4 regions of the Sphingomonas sp. P3_C6 genome follow, and region 1 is predicted to be linked to each of the others. Evidence: predicted binding sites of a transcription regulator. Region 1 holds the regulator's gene; each other region holds the start of a gene.
What was found. The regulator LexA, encoded in region 1, represses DNA repair genes until DNA is damaged. The targets are predictions, from matches to a motif close to GTTCCNCNCTTGTTCT.
Positions count from the first base shown of each region.

Region 2: the regulator LexA is predicted to act here: its motif matches at 2,586-2,601, upstream of recA (recombinase RecA).
Region 3: the regulator LexA is predicted to act here: its motif matches at 2,037-2,052, upstream of AC1DT7_RS15075 (ATP-dependent helicase).
Region 4: the regulator LexA is predicted to act here: its motif matches at 2,394-2,409, upstream of radA (DNA repair protein RadA).

Region 1 is NZ_JBFUHB010000018.1:1,266-6,239, forward strand. Features, by position in the region: gene AC1DT7_RS16365 (amidohydrolase family protein) at 1-476, opposite strand, end outside; gene AC1DT7_RS16370 (molybdopterin molybdotransferase MoeA) at 586-1,785, shown strand; gene lexA (transcriptional repressor LexA) at 1,842-2,540, shown strand; partial or broken gene AC1DT7_RS16380 (ComEC/Rec2 family competence protein) at 2,512-4,701, opposite strand; gene gltX (glutamate--tRNA ligase) at 4,781-4,974, shown strand, end outside.
Region 2 is NZ_JBFUHB010000002.1:168,732-173,705, forward strand. Features, by position in the region: gene AC1DT7_RS04190 (hybrid sensor histidine kinase/response regulator) at 1-538, shown strand, start outside; gene AC1DT7_RS04195 (response regulator) at 576-929, shown strand; gene AC1DT7_RS04200 (phosphoribosyltransferase) at 958-1,473, opposite strand; gene AC1DT7_RS04205 (adenosine deaminase) at 1,470-2,480, opposite strand; gene recA (recombinase RecA) at 2,679-3,773, shown strand; gene AC1DT7_RS04215 (class I SAM-dependent methyltransferase) at 4,076-4,795, shown strand; gene AC1DT7_RS04220 (glutathione S-transferase family protein) at 4,809-4,974, shown strand, end outside.
Region 3 is NZ_JBFUHB010000015.1:51,155-56,128, forward strand. Features, by position in the region: gene AC1DT7_RS15070 (inorganic phosphate transporter) at 1-1,491, opposite strand, end outside; gene AC1DT7_RS15075 (ATP-dependent helicase) at 2,056-4,359, shown strand; gene AC1DT7_RS15080 (NACHT domain-containing protein) at 4,444-4,974, opposite strand, start outside.
Region 4 is NZ_JBFUHB010000023.1:36,536-41,509, forward strand. Features, by position in the region: gene AC1DT7_RS18425 (iron-sulfur cluster assembly scaffold protein) at 1-331, opposite strand, end outside; gene AC1DT7_RS18430 (CvpA family protein) at 328-897, opposite strand; gene radA (DNA repair protein RadA) at 1,000-2,373, opposite strand; gene AC1DT7_RS18440 (glutathione binding-like protein) at 2,555-3,262, opposite strand; gene AC1DT7_RS18445 (glycosyltransferase family 4 protein) at 3,495-4,646, shown strand; gene AC1DT7_RS18450 (DUF2218 domain-containing protein) at 4,777-4,974, opposite strand, start outside.

The DNA.
Region 1 (4,974 bases):
GCGGTCCTGGCGGTCAGCACCGGGCCGGAGACATAGAGCCGGGCCATGCCGGGACCGAAGGGCGCGGTGCGCAACTCGTCGCGCAGCTTCACCGTCTCCACCCCGTCATCGCCCAGGCTATAGACGGTGGTGACGCCGTACCGGGCATAGAGCGCAAGTTGATCGGTCAACTGGGTGCGCGCCGGAACGGCCGATTTGGCGTCGAAGAACAGATGGCCATGCGCATTGACGATGCCGGGCATGATCGTCTTGCCGGTCACGTCGATCCGGGTGGCACCGGCAGGGACCGGGGTGCGTGCCCTGGTGCCGACGGCGACGATCTTGCCGTCGGTTACGACCACCACTCCATTTGCGATCGGCGCCTTGCCCGTGCCGTCGATCACGCGCGCACCGGTAAAGGCGATGGTTTCGGCGCCGGCCGGCACAAATGCCAGCAAAGACAATGCCCATAGGCCGAGACCGCTCAGGAACCGCATGCTCTCACCCTCATCTTGCCAAGCTCTGCCGGAGCATAGCATCACCGCCCGACTTGGGTAGCGCGACCGGTCTCTCGACCCGACCCTTCCGGCCGGATAGTGAGGGCGGGTGACCCAACCACCCCGCTCCCCCCTGATTCCCGTCGCCGAAGCCCAGGCACGCCTGTTCGCCCTTGCCGTGCCGGTAGAGGCCGAGACGGTGCCGATCCGCAGCGCGGCCGGTCGCTGGGCAGCGGCCGATATCATGGCCGTGCGGACTCAGCCGGTCAGCGACCTGTCGGCGATGGATGGCTATGCGATCCGCTTCGCCGACCTGCCCGGCCCATTTACCGTGATCGGCGAGAGCGCCGCCGGCAGCCCGTTCTCCAGCGTTGTCGCCGCGGGCGAGACGGTCCGGATCTTCACCGGCGCGGCGATGCCCGAGGGCGCCGATACCGTGCTGATCCAGGAAGAGGCCGCACGTGACGGCGACCGGATGACGCTGTCGGGCGAAGGGCCACGCGCCCGGGGCCGGAACGTCCGCCGCAAGGGCCTCGACTTCTCCACCGGCGATCTGCTCGTCGCCAGGGGTGAGCGTCTCACCCCGGCGCGCATCGCCGTGGCGGCGACCGGCGGGCATGGCGCCCTCCCAGTATGCCGCCGGCTGCGTGTCGCGATCGTCGCGACCGGGGACGAACTCGTCGCACCCGGCAGCGCCCTGACCGAGGCGGCGCTGCCTGAATCGAACGGGGCAATGATTGCCGCCCAGCTCGCCGATCTGCCGGTCGACATCATCGATCTCGGCATCCTGCCCGACCGGCTAGACACCATCACAGCAGCCTTCACCGCAGTGGACGCCGACATCCTCGTCACCACCGGCGGCGCCTCGGTCGGCGATCATGACCTGGTCCGCCCGGCGCTCGATGCGGCGGGCGGCAGCATCGATTTCTGGCGGATCGCACTCCGCCCCGGCAAGCCGATGATGGCCGGCCGGCTGCGCGACACGGTCGTGCTCGGCCTGCCCGGCAATCCGGTCTCGGCCTTCGTCACCGCCTTTCTGTTCCTTCGCCCGCTGATCGCCACCATGGCCGGCGCGCTCGATCCCTTTCCCCGGACAGCCACGGCGATCCTCGGCGATGCGCTGCCCGCGAACGATCATCGCCAGGATTATCTGCGCGCCGTCACCCGCGACGGCCATGTCTTCGCCGCCGGCACGCAGGACAGCTCGATGCTCCTCACCCTCGCCCGGGCCGACTGCCTGATCGTCCGCGTACCCAACGCGCCGGCACTCGATGCGGGCGAGCCGGTGGAAATCCTACCCTTGGCTTGACAGAGCGGCGGAACATTGCATAAACGTTCCCAGTCTGTTCCGACGGAGGAATTGGGATGCTTACCCGCAAGCAGCACGAGCTGATCTGCTTCATCAACGACCGGCTCGAGGCGAGCGGCGTTTCGCCCTCGTTCGAGGAAATGAAGGAGGCGCTCGACCTCAAGTCCAAATCGGGCGTCCACCGCCTGATCAGCGCGCTGGAGGAACGCAAGTTTATCCGCCGCCTGCCCAACCGCGCCCGTGCGCTCGAAGTGCTGCGCATGCCCGAACGACCCGAGGTCGCCGCGCGCAAGAGCGTTGCTGCCGCCGCGGCTGCCCCTGCCGGCCCCGCCCCTACCGGTAATGTGAAGAAGATCCCCGAGCCTGCCAACGACGTGATCGAGATCCCGCTGCACGGCCGGATCGCGGCCGGCGTCCCGATCGAGGCGTTCGAGGGCCAGTCGATGCTCGCGGTGCCAGCCGCACTGCTCGGCGGCGGCGAACATTATGCGCTCGAAGTCTCGGGTGACTCGATGGTCGATGCCGGCATCCTCGACGGCGACTATGCCCTTATCCGCCGCGCCGACACAGCGCGCGACGGCGAAATCGTCGTGGCGCTGATCGACGACAGCGAGGCGACGCTCAAATATTTCCGGAAGGAAGGCGCGATGATCCGCCTCGATCCGGCGAACCGCGCTTATGATCCGCAGCGCTATTCCCCGCATCAGGTGCGCGTGCAGGGTAAGCTCGCCGGCCTGCTCCGCCGCTACGTCTGACCGGCACCGGCGCCGTCACCCGCCAGGGGTGATGGTCGCCCGGCTGCAGCACGGTGGCGACATGGCCGGTGCGAAGCGTCACCGCGACCCCGCCGGTCTTCGCCAGCATGTCGCGGTCGAGCCGTAGCCAGCGCGGGCGACATCCGTCGGGCAGCCAGCGTTCGCTGACCACGATATCGGCAGTGCCGCACGCCGCGATCAGCTCGCCCGCCGGCACTAGATAGGCGCTCCGTGTTGCGAGGATTCGCCAAGTCCGACCGCCCGCCTTTTGCTCGACCAGACACAGGTCGCGGCTGCAGCGAGCCTCGGGCTGATCGGACAGGAACAAGGGCTCGCCATCCACGCCGCTATTCTCGGCAAGCATGTCCGACGTGTAATCCCCGACCCGTTCGCGCAGCAGCGCGAGCCCACTCCGCGGCGTGCGAATGGCGACATGCCGCCCATCGCCAGTGACGAGCAGGTCAGGCGCCGGCGTCGTCAGCGCCCAGGCAGCGCCCATCGCGAATGGTACGGTACCGAGCCGTCGCCAACGTGTCCGCCATAAGGCGATCCACAGCCCGCCAAATGCCATCAGCCCGAACGCCCCGCCCGGCATCGCAGGCAGTGCCGCGATCGATCCGGGTATGCTGGCGGTCGCATGGGCGATCCACAGCAGCAGGTCGAGTGAGCGCGCCGTGAGCCACCACAAGGGCGCGCCGATACCGACAAGGTCGAACAGCAGCGCCAGCGCTTCGAGCGGCATGGTGACGAAGGTGGTCAGCGGGATCGCGACGATGTTGGCGAGGGCGCCATAGATGCCGGCCTTGTGAAAATGGAACAAAGCGATCGGCATCAGCGACAGCTCGACCACCACGCCGGTCAGCAGCAGCGACAGCAAGGTCCGTCCGAACTTCTGCCACCAGGCCTGCTCGCGCGGCGCGAACCAGGCCTTCACCCGCGGATGCTCGTGCAACGCGACGATCGCCGCCACCGCGGCGAAGGAGAGCTGGAAGCTCGGCCCGGCCAGTGCCTCGGGAAAGAGCAGTAGCACGATGAACGCACCCGCCGCGACCAGCCTGAGGGTGATCGCCTCCCGCCCCATCGCCATCGCGACCAGCACCAGCAGGGCGGCGACGCAGGATCGGATCGTCGGCACCTCGGCGCCGGTCAGCAGGGTGTAGCCGATCGCCGCCACGGCTCCCGCTCCGGCGGCGATCAATGGCAGGCGAAAGCGCAGCGCGAGCCACGGACTGAGCGCCAGCAGGCGCAATACCAGCAGCATGACCGCGCCGACCACTGCGGTGATATGCAACCCGCTGACCGACAGCAGATGGGCAAGCCCGGAGCGCCGCATCGCCTCGGCATCCTCTTCCGAGATGCCGCCCTGGTCCCCCGTCGCCAGCGCCGCCGCGATGGCGCCGGCGCCACCCGGCGCGCTCGCCTGGATATGTTTCGACAGCCTTTCCCGCAGGCCGCTCGCGCCCGACGCTCCGGGTCTGACGATGGTGACAGGCCCGAACCCGCGCCCGGTGCCGCCGATCCCGTCGAACCAGGCAACACGGGCATAGTCATAAGCCCCCGGCACCGCCGGCTGGGGCGGCGGCATCAGCCGGGCCCCAAGCCTGATCGTCGCGCCTCGCGACAGCCCTCCCGGCACATCCGCCTCGGCCAGATTGACGCGGACATGCTTGGGCAGCGTCGGCAGTTCCCGCTTGCGTCCATCCTGTTTGCCGCTGCGCCGTTCGCCCTTCCGGACCGGTCGCGCGGGCACGGCAACGACGCGGACCGGCGTCAGCCGGAGCCTTACCAGATCCCGCGACGGCAACGGCTCGACCCGCTCGACCTGTGCCTCGAAGGTCGCGATCACCGGCCGGGCCAGTACCTGCGCGTCGGAGCTCGCCGCTCTCCACCAGATCAGCGCGAGGCCGGTGGCGGCGAGCAGCGCCCCTACGGCCACCACACGCCCTGCCCGTCCGCCGCGCCCAATGGCGATCGCGAGCAGCGCCACGCCCGCAAGAGAAAGCAGCGCCGTCGACCACCAGGAAGGGTCGGGCAGCACGAACCAGGCGGTGATGCCCGCCCCGAACGAGACGGGCACCCAGAGGAAAAGCTGGTCGCGTTCGGCCTCGAGCCAGAGCTCTATTGCCGCCTTCACCTTGCGCACGTGTCCAACGGCCGCCATTTGAAGCCTACGGGGTCGCGTGCTAGGGGCCTCGGCGGCTGTACTGGCCATCGATTTTCATGTCTGGGAGCAAGCGCGTTTGGGCGCAAGGTCTGATACCGCGGCGGCCGATACCGGCACGCCCGACACGTCCGCAGTGGTGACTCGCTTCGCGCCGTCACCCACCGGTTATCTGCATATTGGCGGCGCACGCACTGCGCTGTTCAACTGGCTGTTCGCGCGCCATCACGGCGGCAAGTTCCTGCTGCGCATCGAGGATACCGATCGGGCCCG
Region 2 (4,974 bases), on a different contig from region 1:
CGTCTATGGCATCGTCAAGCAGTCGGGCGGCTATATCTTCGCCGACAATAAGGGGGCGGATAACAAGGTACTGGGCGCGGTCTTCACCATCTATCTGCCCGTGCATACGGCGACTCAGCCGGCCAAGGCGGCCAGCCCAGCCAAGGGCAAAGCCAAGCCGACCGACCTGTGGGGCACCGGCACCATCCTGCTGGTGGAGGACGAGGACATGGTGCGCGCTGTGGCCGAGCGCGCGCTGGCGCGGCAGGGCTATACCGTGCTGACCGCGGAAAATGGCGAGGTTGCGCTCGACCTGCTGAGCCGGAACGAGCGGCCCGACCTGTTGATCTCCGACGTCGTCATGCCGGTGATGGACGGGCCGACCATGGTCCGCCAGGTCCGCGCGCGCTATCCCGACCTGCCGATCCTGTTCATGTCGGGCTATGCCGAGGAGCAGCTGCGCAAGTCGATCGACCTGGACAATGTCTCCTTCCTCGCGAAACCCTTCTCGGTTCAACAGCTTGCGGAGGCGGCGCGGGACGTGCTGGCCGCGAAATGACTTGGCGGCAATGGGCGCGGGATACTATGGGGCAGTGATGACTGCGCCGAGCAATATCCTCATCGTCGAGGACGAACCCCTGATCGCGATGATGTTGGAGGATTTCCTCGACGTCCTCGGCAAGACGATGGTCGGCACTGCCGATAATGTCGCCGATGCGCTCGCGCTGGTCGAGGCGGGCGGCATCGACGCGGCGATCCTCGATGTGAACCTGCGCGCCGGTGAGAAGAGCTGGCCGATCGCGGATGCGCTGAGCGCGAAGGGCATTCCCTATATCTTCGCCACTGGCGGATCGGCCGACAGCCTGGCCGAGGCGTATCGCGACCGGCCGACCTTGCCCAAGCCCTTCACGATGGACGCGGTGGCGAAGGCGCTCGATTCGCTGGCGTAACGTCGCTCTCCCGATGGGAGAGGGTTTTTCAGGCAATCCGTTCCGGCACGGCCGCCGCATCCTCGGCCAGAGACTGGGCCGGGGCGACCGCTTCCCAGGGGAAGACGAACCAGTCCTTGTCGATGCGCCGGTCGATCGTGCGCGCACGATAGTCCACCTTCTGCGCCGAGCTGACATTGTCGATCAGCGTGGCGAAGCGGATGCTGCCGGGCACCGCGCCGGCGGCGTTCAACACCTCGCGCAGATGGCCGATGGTGCGGCCCGAATCGTTGATGTCGTCGAGGAACAGCAGCCGTTCGCCGGCACGGGTGCGAGCGGCGAGCCTGGTCAGCGGCTCGTCGGCGAAATCCTTCACCTGGCTCGAATAATCGACCGACAGCATCTGCATGCCGGTCGCATGGCTGAGATAGACCGCCGGCGACAGGCCGCCGCGCCCGATGCCGATGATGAAATCGGGCTTCCAGTCATCCCCGGCCAATTGCACGGCGAGCGCGCGGACCGCCGAGACGAAGTCCTCGTGCGGGATCTCGGTGAAGACGGTCATCGGTGCGCCTCCATATAGGCGTCCAGTCTGGCGAGATGCGTGGCCACCGCATCGTCCGGCAGGAAGGAGCCGAGGAACGAGTTGCGCGCGAGCAGCGCCAGATCGTCGCGGTCGAGCCCGCGCGCCGATGCCGCCGCCCGGTAATTGTCGGCAATATAGCCGCCGAAATAGGCTGGATCGTCCGAGTTGATCGTGGCGCGCAGGCCGGCGCGGAGCATCCGGTCGATCGGATGATCGGCCATGTCGTCGACCACGCACAGCTTCAGGTTGGACAAGGGGCAGACCGTCAGGGTCATGCCGGTGCGGGCGAGGCGGGCGGTGAGGACGGGATCCTCCAGGCTGCGATTGCCATGATCGAGCCGGTCGACCCCGAGCAGGTCGAGCGCCTGATAGACATAATCGGGCGGGCCTTCCTCGCCGGCATGGGCGACGAGGCGCAGGCCCCTGGTGCGGGCCGCGGCGAACACCCGGGCGAACTTCTCGGGCGGGTGGCCGAGTTCGGACGAATCGAGGCCGACCGCGTCGATCCGGTCGAGCCAGGGTTCGGCCGCCTCCAGCGTGGCGAAGGCGGCATCCTCGTCGAGATGGCGCAGGAAGGACAGGATCAGCTTCGACGTCATGCCGTGACGCGCCTTCGCGTCGGCCATGCCGGAGAGCAGCCCTTCGATCACGGTGCCGAAGGGGATGCCGCGATCGGTATGGGTCTGGGGATCGAACATGATCTCGGCGTGAACGACCCCGTCGGCCGCGGCGCGATCGAAATAGGCGATGGCGAGATCGCGGAAATCCTGCTCGGTCTGCAGCACGTTGGCGCCGGCATAATAGATGTCGAGGAAATCCTGCAGGCGGGAGAAGCTGTAGGCGGCGCGAACCTCCTCCACGCTGGCATAGGGGATCGCGATATTGTTGCGCGTCGCCAGCGCGAACATCAGCTCCGGCTCGAGGCTGCCCTCGATATGGAGGTGGAGCTCGGTCTTGGGCAGGCCGGCGATGAAGTCCGTGGTCATGCGCGGAGCATTGCCTGCGGCGTCCGTCCCGGCAAGCCGGAACGACGATGCCCGCATAAAAGAGGCGCGGGCGGGTGATTAAAACAAAATGAGAACAAAAATGCTGTTCCGCTCTTGTTCTTGTGGAACAAACTATGTACGAAGCTTCCAACACGCATTGAATGCGTCGGCACATCGGTTTAGCGACGGAGGCTCCCAATGGCGGCATCTTTGAAGGTCATCGACAACAAAATGGCAGTCTCCAACGACAAGGCGAGCTCAGAGCGCGCCAAGGCACTCGACGCGGCGCTCGCACAGATCGACCGCGCATTCGGCAAGGGCTCGGCCATGCGGCTTGGCTCGAAGGAAACCATGCAGGTCGAGGCGATCTCGACCGGCTCGCTCGGGCTCGACATCGCGCTCGGCGTCGGTGGCCTGCCGCGCGGCCGCGTGATCGAGATCTACGGGCCGGAAAGCTCGGGCAAGACCACGCTCGCGTTGCACGTCATCGCCGAGGCGCAGAAGACCGGGGGCACCGCGGCGTTCGTCGATGCCGAGCATGCGCTCGACCCGGTCTATGCCAAGAAGCTGGGCGTCAATATCGACGAGCTGATAGTGTCGCAGCCCGACACCGGCGAGCAGGCGCTCGAAATCGTCGATACGCTCGTCCGTTCCAACGCGATCGACGTGCTGGTGGTCGACTCCGTCGCTGCGCTCGTTCCCCGCGCGGAAATCGAGGGCGAGATGGGCGACAGCCATGTCGGCCTTCAGGCGCGCCTGATGTCGCAGTCGCTGCGCAAGCTGACCGGCTCGATCAGCCGCTCGCGCTGCATGGTGATCTTCATCAACCAGCTGCGCATGAAGATCGGCGTGATGTACGGCAACCCGGAGACCACGACGGGCGGCAACGCACTGAAATTCTACGCCTCGGTCCGCCTCGACATCCGCCGCACCGGCCAGATCAAGGATCGCGAGGAAATCATCGGCAACACCACCCGGGTGAAGGTCGTCAAGAACAAGGTCGCGCCGCCGTTCAAGCAGGTCGAATTCGATATCATGTACGGCCAGGGCGTGTCCAAGATCGGCGAGATCCTCGACCTCGGCGTGAAGGCCGGGCTGGTCGAGAAATCGGGCGCCTGGTTCAGCTACGACAGCGTACGCATCGGGCAGGGCCGTGAGAATTCGAAGAATTTCCTCAAGGAGAATCCCGAAATGGCCGATCGCCTGGAAAAGGCGATACGTGCCCGTACCGACAAGGTCGCCGAAGAGATGATGGCTGGGCCCGAGCCTGAGGACGATACCGACGATCTCTGAGACCTGACTTCGCGCGGCGTTTCCCGTCGCAAAACCTGGAAAGGCCCGCCCGCGTCGGCGGGCCTTTCATATTTCGGCGTCCGGAGCCCGGCCAAGGCCTTGCCGATGGCATGCGCTGCCGCGGCGGGATAGGGCGGGGCGGACTCGCGGCTCTCCAGGTCACGGGCAGGCAGAGGGTCAAAGGCATGACGAGCGCGAACGACTGGTCCGGTCCTGTAGGCGATGTCTGAGCCGATGAGTGGCAACGGACCGATAGCTGCCTTGCCGGGCTCGCGGTCCACCTCAATGCTGCGATCCTCGACATGGCGGCTACGGGCAGTACGACGATCGTCGATATCGGCTGCGGCGCGGGCGCGACGAGCATCGCGACGGCCCGGGCGCTGCCGGACCGGCAGATCGCCGGGGTCGATATCTCGCCATCGCTGATCGGCATCGCGACCGAGCGGGCGCGTGATCTGGGCAATCTTTCCTTCCGCTGTGGTCCGGCTGAGGATCATCTCGCCGGACTGGCGCCGGTCGACCTGCTCGTCTCGCGGCACGGCGTGATGTTTTTCCCCGATCCGATTGCGGCCTTCTCCGCACTGCGGCGCGGCACCGTACCGGGTGCCGGTTTCGTTTTCTCCTGTTTCAGGAGCGCTGCGCTCAATCCATGGGCGACCGAACTGGTGTCGGCTGCCATCGGGAAGGTGCCGCCGCCTGCGACCGGCTATGCTCCAGGTCCTTTCGCCTTTGCCGACCCCGATTTCGTGCGTCCGCTACTCACCGAAGCAGGGTGGTCGCGGGTCGAGGCCAGGCCGGTCGATTTTCCCTATCGCGCCGGACACGGGATCGATCCGGTCGCTGATGCGCTGAGCTTCTTCCAGCGGATCGGTCCGGCCGCGCCCCTGCTCCGCCAGGCGCCGATCGAGGAGCGAGACGCGATGCTGGGCAGGATCGAATCGGTCATCGCCCATCATCGTTCGGACGAGTCCGTGGATTTCCCGGCGGCGGCATGGTTATGGTCGGCGCATAACGACATATAGAGAGAGGATCGCCGTGACGATCATCGTCCATCACCTCGAAAACTCCCGCTCGCAACGCATCCTGTGGATGCTCGAGGAGCTCGGCATGCCCTATGAGGTCAGGCGCTATGAGCGGAACAAGCAGACGATGCTTGCCCCGCCCGAGCTGAAAAAGGTCCATCCGCTCGGCAAGTCCCCCG
Region 3 (4,974 bases), on a different contig from region 1:
CAGGATGTGGGTGGTCGAGACCGGCAGGCCGTAATGCTCGGCGGCGAAAATCGTGCCGGCGGCGACGAGTTCGGCCGAGGCGCCCATGCCATAGGTCAGGTGGGTCTTGCCGATCCGTTCACCCACCGTGACGACGATGCGCTTCCAGCCGACCATCGTGCCGAGGCCGAGCGCCAGCGCCACGGTGATCTTCACCCAGAGCGGGATGTAGCGCGTGCCCTGTTCGAGATTGGCCTGATAGGCGCTGATCGACTTGAGCTCGGGTTCGGAGAAGGTCTTTGCCGCTGCGTCCTTGTCCTTGGTCGCAAGCCGCGTCGAATCGAGCACCAGATACATGTCGTTGCGCAGGTTCGGCGTCGCGGCGGCCGGCACCTTTTCCAGCGAGCCATAGCCGCCGATACGCTGGCTGACGTCACGCGACAGCGTGGCAGCCGCGGCATAGACCTCGGGGCTGTTCGCCTTCTTGGCCTGGAGGGCGTGAGTCAGCGTCTCGCGCGCGACGGTCACGTCGCCATTGGCGCCGGCGGGACCGGCATGTGCGCCGAATGCGCTCGCGGCCGAGGTGGCGCTGGCGACAAAGGCCGGCGTCGCACTTTCCGGCATGGTGCGGTTCAGCGCATAGGCGGTCGGGGCGCAGCCGATCAGGATCAGCATGATCAGGCCCATGCCCTTCTGCCCGTCATTGCCGCCATGGGCGAAGGAGACGGCGGTGCAGGTCGCGATCAGCAGCGCGCGGATGCCGCGTGGCGGCGGCGCATTGGCCTCCGGCTCGCTGTAGAGCTTCGGGTTGCGCAGCACGAGCTTCATCGCGAACAGCAGCAGCATCGCGGCGAAGAAGCCGATCAGCGGCGCCATCCACAGGCCGGTCAGGATCTTGTAGGCCTGGCTCCAGTCGACGCCCGAGGTGCCGCCCTGGCTGGCCGACAGGAGCTGGTTGGCGAAACCGACGCCCAGGATAGAGCCGATCAGCGCGTGGCTGGAGGAATTGGGCAGACCGACATACCAGGTCGCGAGGTTCCACAGTACCGCCGCGAGCAGCAGCGCGAAGATCATCGCGAACCCGGCATTGCTGCCGACATGAAGGATCAGGTCGACCGGCAGCAGCGTGATGATCGAATAGGCGACCGCGCCGCTGGAGAACATCACGCCGAGGAAATTGAAGAAGCCGGACCACACGACCGCCAGATGGGCCGGCATGGAATTGGTGTAGATCACCGTGGCGACGGCATTGGCGGTGTCGTGAAAACCATTAACGAACTCGAAGCCCAGCGCGATCAGCAGCGCGAGGCCGAGGAACAGGAACACCCCCGTCGCCATCTGCTCGCCGACTTCCGCGGTGTCGGCGAAGATGCTGAACCCGGCATAGGCGAGTCCGCCCACCAGCACCGCGAGGAACAGCCAGCGCCCGGCGGGGTGCATCGACTGGTCGAGCCGGGGCCCGCTTGACGGGCGCTCGACCGACTCGGGGAGCGCTGAAACTATCGTTGCCATGGTAAAACCGCTTTGCGCGCTTATGTGACAGGTTGATGACACAGGGTGAGAGATGGAGGTTACGGAGAGGAGTCGACAAGGGACGCAGGCCTCTCTGCAACCGCCGGTTTCCCCGACTGGCCGCCCCCGCATTGCGCCGCGCACATAGCGACGGGATGGCGACTCCGCCAGTACCCTTGCCGTCTTGTTCCCTTCGCCGGGGCGCGTCAGGCTTGGCGAGCCGGCCGTCATAGATAGCTGCGGCTCCTGCCGCCGATGAGCGGAGTTCGCCGTAAAATCATCGATACGACTTCCTACGATTCATCGTCGCCGTAGAAGGGTGACGAGGAGAAACGGGGCGAATGTCTTCCTCATGAGCAAGGGAGTTTGCACTTAATCCCCTCTCCCAGCGGGAGAGGGAGGGGCCCATTGCGGAGCAATGGGAGGGTGAGGGTGATTGGCAAGCGGGACTTCAAAATCACCCYCACCCTTCCCAAGCTTCGCTTGGGCCCCTTCCCTCTCCCRCCGGGAGAGGGAGTTTAAGCGCGCTTGCTCCCCGCGTCCGCGTTCCCTACCTGTTCACTGATGACTCTCCCCGCGCCCTCGCCTAACGACCCGCCCTATATCCAGGGTCTCAACACCCCGCAGCGTGAGGCCGTGCTCACCACCGAGGGGCCGGTGCTCGTGCTTGCCGGCGCCGGCACGGGCAAGACGGCGGCGCTCACCGCGCGGCTGGCGCACCTGCTGTTCACGCGGAAGGCCTGGCCGTCGGAGATCCTGTCGGTCACCTTCACCAACAAGGCGGCGCGGGAGATGCGCGACCGGGTCGGGCGGCTGGTCGGCGATGCGGTGGAGGGCATGCCCTGGCTCGGCACCTTCCACGCGATCGGCGCGAAGATGCTGCGCCGCCATGCCGAGCTGGTCGGGCTGCAGAGCAACTTCACCATCCTCGACACCGACGATCAGCTCCGCCTGCTGAAGCAGCTGATCCTCGCCGCCGATCTGGACGAGAAGCGCTGGCCGGCGCGGCAACTCGCCGGGCTGATCGACCAGTGGAAGAACAAGGGCCTCACCCCCGCCGACATCGACGCCGGCGAAAGCGAGCTCTACGCCAATGGCCGGGGCCGCGAGATGTATGCGCAGTATCAGGCCCGGCTGAAGGCGCTCAACGCCTGCGATTTCGGCGACCTGCTGCTCCACATGCTGACCATCCTGAAGCGCGACCGCGACGTGCTCGCCGATTATCAGCGCCGCTTCAAATATATCATGGTGGACGAATATCAGGACACCAACAGCGTCCAGTATCTCTGGCTCCGCCTGCTCGCGCAGGAGCGCAAGAACATCTGCTGCGTCGGCGACGACGACCAGTCGATCTATTCCTGGCGCGGGGCACAGGTGGAGAATATCCTGAAGTTCGAGAAGGATTTCCCCGGCGCGAAGGTGATCCGGCTGGAGCAGAATTACCGCTCCACCCCGCACATCCTGGCCGCGGCATCGGGCGTGATCGCCAATAACAGCGGCCGGCTCGGCAAGTCGCTCTGGACCGACGCGAGCGATGGCGAGAAGGTGCGTGTGCTCGGCGTATGGGACGGCCCGGAGGAAGCGCGGCGGGTCGGCGAGGAGATCGAATCCTGCCAGCGCGCCGGCAAGAGCCTCGACGACATCGCCATCCTGGTCCGCGCGCAGCACCAGACGCGCGAGTTCGAAGAACGCTTCATCACCATCGGCCTGCCGCACAAGATCCTGGGCGGGCAGCGCTTCTACGAACGGCTCGAGATCCGCGATGCCATCGCCTATCTGCGCGTCGTCGCGCAGCCGGCCGACGACCTCGCCTTCGAACGGATCGTCAACACGCCGAAGCGCGGCCTTGGCGACAAGGCGGTGCAGAAGGTCCACCAGCTCGCCCGCGCCGAGGGCGTGCCGCTGACCGTTGCCGCCGCGCGGATCCTCGACACCGACGAGCTGACCGGGGCCGCCCGCCGGGCGCTCGGCAATCTCGTCGGCGACATGGCGCGCTGGCGTAGCATGGCGGGCGAGCTGCCCCATCCCGAGCTGGCCCGCCAGATCCTCGACGAGAGCGGCTATACCGCCCTGTGGCAGAACGAGAAATCGGCCGAGGCAGCCGGGCGGCTGGAGAATTTGACCGAGCTCGTCCGCGCGATGGAGGAGTATGAGAATCTCGGGGCCTTCCTGGAGCATGTCAGCCTGGTGATGGACAATGAGGCGCAGGCGGGCGAGGCCAAGGTGACGATCATGACGATCCACGCCGCCAAGGGCCTTGAGTATGACACCGTCTTCCTGGTCGGCTGGGAGGAAGGGCTGTTCCCGTCGCAACGCTCGCTCGACGAGGGCGGGCTCGCGTCGCTGGAGGAGGAACGCCGCCTCGCCTATGTCGCGATTACGCGCGCCCGGCGGAAAGCGTTCATCCTGCACGCTGCCAATCGCCGCATCTATGGCCAGTGGACATCGAGCATCCCGAGCCGCTTCGTCGGCGAGCTGCCCAAGCCGCATATCGAGGAAGAGAATTCGATGAGCGGCGGCGAAAGCCTGTGGCGCGCCAACTGGTCCGAACGCGCCGATCCCTTTGCCGATGTGGGCCGCGGGACCGGGCGTGGGCCGGGGTGGCAGCGCGCGGCGGGGGTGATGCCGAATGGCGGCGGGTTCACGAGCCGGACTTTTACGCGGGAGCCATCACGGGTGGTGGAGGCTCGGGCGAGCGCGGTGAGTATCGGGAACAAGGGGCGTGACGATCTGAGCGTGGGGATGCGGGTGTTTCACCAGAAGTTTGGCTATGGGGAGATTGCGGAGATCGAGGGGAACAAGCTGGAGATCGATTTCGAGAGCGCCGGGCGGAAGCGGGTTATGGATAGTTTTGTGAGTTTGGGGTGAGGCGCTTAAACTCACTTTCCATAGCCCAACAAAAATATTTTACTGCACCTCAGGATTTATAATACTTCGCTTCTACGACATCGCCTACTCTTCATCCCACGGAACTCCGTCTTCATTTTGGCTATCATCATCTTTTATCATATTACGATTAGACTTACGGAGGTTCTCTATCCAAGCAGCCCGCGCATCCCACTTCAGTTCCTTTGGATGGGTACTTGCAATATCGAATGTAAAGCGTGAATGATCAAATTTTCGCCTACGATCAAAATCAAACATGGTCCTAGCGCTTACTCTGACGGTCCCTTCGCTTTCCCAAAAAATATTAGATTCCACGACCCTGGCATCCACAAGATTTGTGTCTTCAAACTCAGCTTCTAAAAAATTCGCGCGATCCAAGTTGGCGCGTTGAAATGTGGTTTTATGCAGCTTACAACCGCGCATGTTCGATCGCATCAAATGCGTTCCGTTTAAATTTCCGTCACTTAGGTCAGAGAAAGACAAGTCAACTTCCGACAAGTTTAAGCCAAACAGATCTGATCCGGTAGCAAAAATGTGAGAAAAACACCTTCCGACGGGAGAGTTATTCTCATCTCCAGAATGCACCCTTACCAGGAG
Region 4 (4,974 bases), on a different contig from region 1:
AAAGCGCGAAGCCGGGCCAGTCGGGCAAGGGCCCCTCGCCCGCCAGCCATGCCGCCAGCGCATCGCGGGCAGCAGCCAGTTCCTCGGGCGACTTGCCGATGACGCTCGCGCCCATCAGCGACGAGGATGCCTGGCCGAGCGCACAGGCGCGCACCAGCAGGCCAACCTCGCTGACCCGGCCTTGATCGTCGACATTGATATCGACGGTGACGCGGCTGCCGCAGACGGGAGAGCGTTTCTCCGATGTGCCCATTGGCTCGGGCAGGCGGTCATGATGCGGGACAGTCGCTGCGAGGCGCAGGATCTCGGCATTGTAGAGCGGTGCGTTCATGGCCGCTCCTCACTGATATTGGTGGCTGGGGTGGCGGCGTTATCCGCAGGGCCGAACACCGGTTTGCCCTTGCGGCGGCGATCGACGAAATCGGCGATGCTCGCGCTGGTCGTGTTGAGCAGCGGATAGGTCCGCGCGGAGGTGAGCCATTCGGGGCGATGGGTCGGGCCGCCGCTCACCGTATCGGTCATCAGCGCGACGAGCAGGAAGCCGAGGCTGGCCAGGATCAGACCCTTCAGCGCGCCAAAGCCGAAGCCGAGCGCGCGATCGACCGGTCCCAGGATCGAATCGCGAGTGCGCGACCCGAGCACATTGGCCACCGCCCGCCCTGCAAAATAGGTGACGCCGGCGATGATCGCGAAAGCCAGCACTGCAGCCCCGGTCACCGTGCCGACCGAACCGGACAAGAGGTGCGTGAGCGGCATATGGAACAGCTTGATCGCGAAGACTATCGCGACCCAGGCGAACAGCGACAGGATCTCTGTCACGAAGCCGCGCATCAGGCCGAGGATCGCGGCCCCGCCGACCGCGATCAGTACGAGGATGTCGAGTGCGGTCAGTCCCATGATACGCCTTGGCTTTCCCCCGTTCGCTACCGGCAGCGGGCTCTCGACAAGCCCCGTTTCCGCCCGGCACGATTGGCAGGTAGGTGTCTTCGGCGCCCAGCGCTACCCGCGGCCCAGCATATGGTCAACGAACTGACCGAGGGTACGGAATCCCGACAGCTTCAATGGCGACTTGTCATTGGTGATGGCCGCGGGCACCAGCGCCCGCTCGAAGCCGAGCTTGCCCGATTCCTTGAGCCTGAGCGCGCCATGGGCGACCGGGCGAATCTCGCCCGACAGCGCGATCTCGCCGAACGCGACGGCATCCGACGGCACCGGCCGCTCCGACAGGGCCGAGACGAGCGCCGCAGCCACCGCCAGATCGGCAGCGGGATCCTGCACCCGGTAGCCGCCGGCGATGTTGAGATAGACTTCGCACGCCGAGAAACTGAGGCCGCACCGCGCCTCCAGCACCGCGAGGACCATCGCCAGTCGCCCCGAGTCCCAACCGACCACGGCACGGCGCGGGGTGGCGCCGCTGGCGAGGCGGACGACCAGCGCCTGGATCTCGACCAGAACCGGCCGGGTGCCCTCGAGCGCGGGGAAGACGGTGGTGCCGGTAACGCCCTCGTCGCGCTGAGTCAGGAACAGTGCGCTGGGGTTGGAGATTTCGGCCAGCCCCTCCGCAACCATGGCGAACACGCCGATCTCATCGGTGCCGCCAAAGCGGTTCTTGATCGCGCGGAGGATGCGATATTGATGGCTGCGTTCGCCTTCGAAGCTGAGCACCGTATCGACCATATGTTCGAGCACGCGGGGGCCGGCGATGCTGCCGTCCTTGGTGACGTGTCCGACCAGGACCACAGCGGTGCCGCGCTCCTTGGCAAAGCGGATCAGTTCCTGCGCCGAGGCGCGAACCTGGCTGACGGTGCCGGGAGCGCCCTCGATCAGGTCGGAATGCATGGTCTGGATCGAATCGATCACCAGCAGGGCCGGCGCCCGGCCCTGCCCCAGGGTCGTCAGGATATCGCGGGTCGAAGTCGCCGCGGCGAGCTGAACCGGGGCATTGCCGAGACCGAGCCGGCGCGCGCGCAGGCGAACCTGATCGGCCGCTTCCTCGCCCGAGACATAGGCGACCGGCAGGCCGGCAAGCGCCATCTTAGCCGCCGCCTGGAGCAACAGCGTCGACTTGCCGATGCCGGGGTCGCCGCCGATGAGCGTCGCCGATGCCTCGACGAAACCGCCCCCGAGCGCGCGGTCGAGCTCGGCAATGCCGCTCGGCATGCGTTCGGGCAGCGCGATATCGGCGTCGAGCCCGACCATCGTGACCGAGCGGCCGCCCGACTGGAGGTTGTGCTTGGCCTGGAACGGCGTGACGGTGCCGCCCACTTCCTCGACCAGGCTATTCCACTCCGCACAATCGGCACACTGCCCGGCCCAGCGGTTCGCGACCGATCCGCAGGCCTGGCAGACATAGCGCTTCTGGGGTTTTGCCATTTGGAGGCTTTAACGAAAAAGGAACGGGAGGGGAACAAACTTTTCCACGCACCCCCACCTCGTCATGCCGGACTTGTTCCGGCATCCATGCTTCCGCGGGCCCACAGTCGTTGCGGTTGGGCAGCCATGGACCCCGGGAAAAAGTCCGGGGTGACGTTATAGGGTCAGGCCAGGCGGTGGATCAGGCCGGCTTTGCGGGGATAGTCAGGCCGCGCTGCACCGCAGGGCGCGCCAGCCCGCGCTCAAGCCACGCGGAGACATTCCTGAAATCGTCGAAACCGACCAGATCGCGCGCTTCGTAGAAGCCGATCAGGTTGCGCACCCAGCCGAGCATCGAGATGTCGGCAATGGTATATTCGTCGCCGAGAAACCAGTCCTTGCCCGCCAGCGCCGCGTCCATCACGCCGAGCAGGCGCTTAGATTCATCGACATAACGACCGAGCGGGCGTTTATCCTCCCAGTCCTTGCCGGCGAACTTGTTGAAGAAACCGAGCTGCCCGAACATCGGCCCGACACCGCCCATCTGGAACATCACCCATTGAGTCGCCTCCCAGCGGCCGGTGGGGTTGTTGGGGATGAACTTGCCCGTCTTTCCGGCGAGATACAGCAGGATCGCACCGCTTTCGAACAGGCCGAGCGGCTTGCCGCCGGGGCCGGTGGGGTCGATCATCGCCGGGATCTTGCCGTTCGGGTTGAGCGACACGAATTCCGGGGATTTCTGGTCATTCGTCGCGAAATCGACGAGGTGCGCCTCGTAGGCCAGCCCGGTCTCCTCGAGCATGATCGATGCCTTCACCCCGTTCGGCGTCGGCAGTGAATAGAGCTGGATCCGGTCGGGATGCTGCGCGGGCCAGCGCTTCGTAATCGGAAAATCGGACAGGTCGGTCATGAAGGTCTCCTTGCGCGCACCATAGAGGCATCGCCACGGCCTAGCATCTGAAGAACGACGTTGCCCGCCGATATCATCATGCGTCGCGCCGACTATCGGGAATGATGTGGTTGTCGGCTCGTCCGGACAAACGATTGGCCCCCTCATTCCGACCGCACCGGCCAGAAACATAAAGTCATACTTGGCGCGCAGGGAGATTGGCGTTTCGCTCCGGCGGGTCTATGCGCCCGCCATGCAAGCGAAAGACCTCCGCGTCGCGCTGTTCAGCGGCAACTATAATTATACGCGCGACGGCGCGAATCAGGCTCTCAACCTTCTTGTCGGCCATCTCCTTAAGCAGGGCGCGACGGTGCGCGTCTATTCCCCGACCAGCCGACGCCCCGCCTTCGCGGCGACCGGCGACCTCGTCAGCGTGCCCTCGATCAAGCTGCCCGGCGGGCGGGCGGAGTACAAGCTCGCGCGCGGCATGCCCGCAAAGACCCGGCGGGATGTCGACGCCTTCGCGCCGAACCTGATCCATGTCTCCGCACCCGACTGGCTGGGGCATGCCGCGGTACGTTATGCAGAGCGGAACGGCATCGCCTCGGTCGCGTCCTACCACACGCGGTTCGAGACCTATGTCCGCTATTACGGCATCGGCTTCCTCGAACCGATCATCATCAATGCGCAGCGCAAATTCTATTCGCGCGTCGACGAGGTGCTCGCGCCGAGCCAGATGATGGGCGAGATCCTGCGCGACTGGGGCGTGACGTCCCATATCTCGCGCTGGTCGCGCGGGGTGAATCACGATCGCTTCAACCCCGACCGGCGTAGCCTCGAATGGCGCCGAAGCCTGGGCATCGCCGACGACGAGATCGCGATCGGGTTTCTCGGCCGGCTGGTGAAGGAAAAGGGCCTCGACGTGTTCGCCGACGCGATGCACGCGCTCGACGCGCTCGGCGTCCGGCACAAGACATTGGTGGTGGGCGAAGGCCCGGCACGCGACTGGTTCGCCCAGGAGATTCCGGACGCCGTGTTCGCCGGCTTCCAGTCGGGCGATGACCTTGGCCGTGCGGTCGCCTCCATGGATGTGTTCTTCAACCCGAGCGTGACCGAGACCTTCGGCAATGTGACGCTGGAGGCAATGGCAGCGAAAGTCCCGGTGGTGGCGGCCCACGCTTCCGGCGCGGTCGGCCTGATCGACGACGGGGTCACCGGTCTGATCGTCGATCCGACCGACATCAAGGGCTATGCCGATGCGCTTCGACGCTTCTGCGAAGACGACGCGTTCCGCCATGCCGCCGGCGAGGCCGGACACGCCAAGGCCGCCGGCTATCGTTGGGAAACGGTCAACCAGGCGGTGCTCGATACCTATCTCGCGGTACTGGCTCGGCGAGGGAAATAACCCTCCGGCTGCCGGAGTGCGACCAGCCTTCGGGGTCGAGACGAATGTGGCGCGGGGTTGGGCTGAATGGCATGTCGCCCTCACCCTTCCGCGCTACGCGCTCCCTCCCTCTCCCGCCGGGAGAGGGAAATTACGGCGTCCGCCAGTCGAAGGTGAGCGGCGCCTCGCGGAAGGCGAAGCGGTCGAGATGGCTCGCGACGACGCCGCGCATCCGCTCGTCCTCGGCATCGTCTGGCACGGTCAGCACGACGTCCAGGCTTTCGCTGTCCGCCTGCATCTCCAGCCTACTGCCGTTGGGGAAGTCGATCGTGCCCTCCTCGGGAGAGAA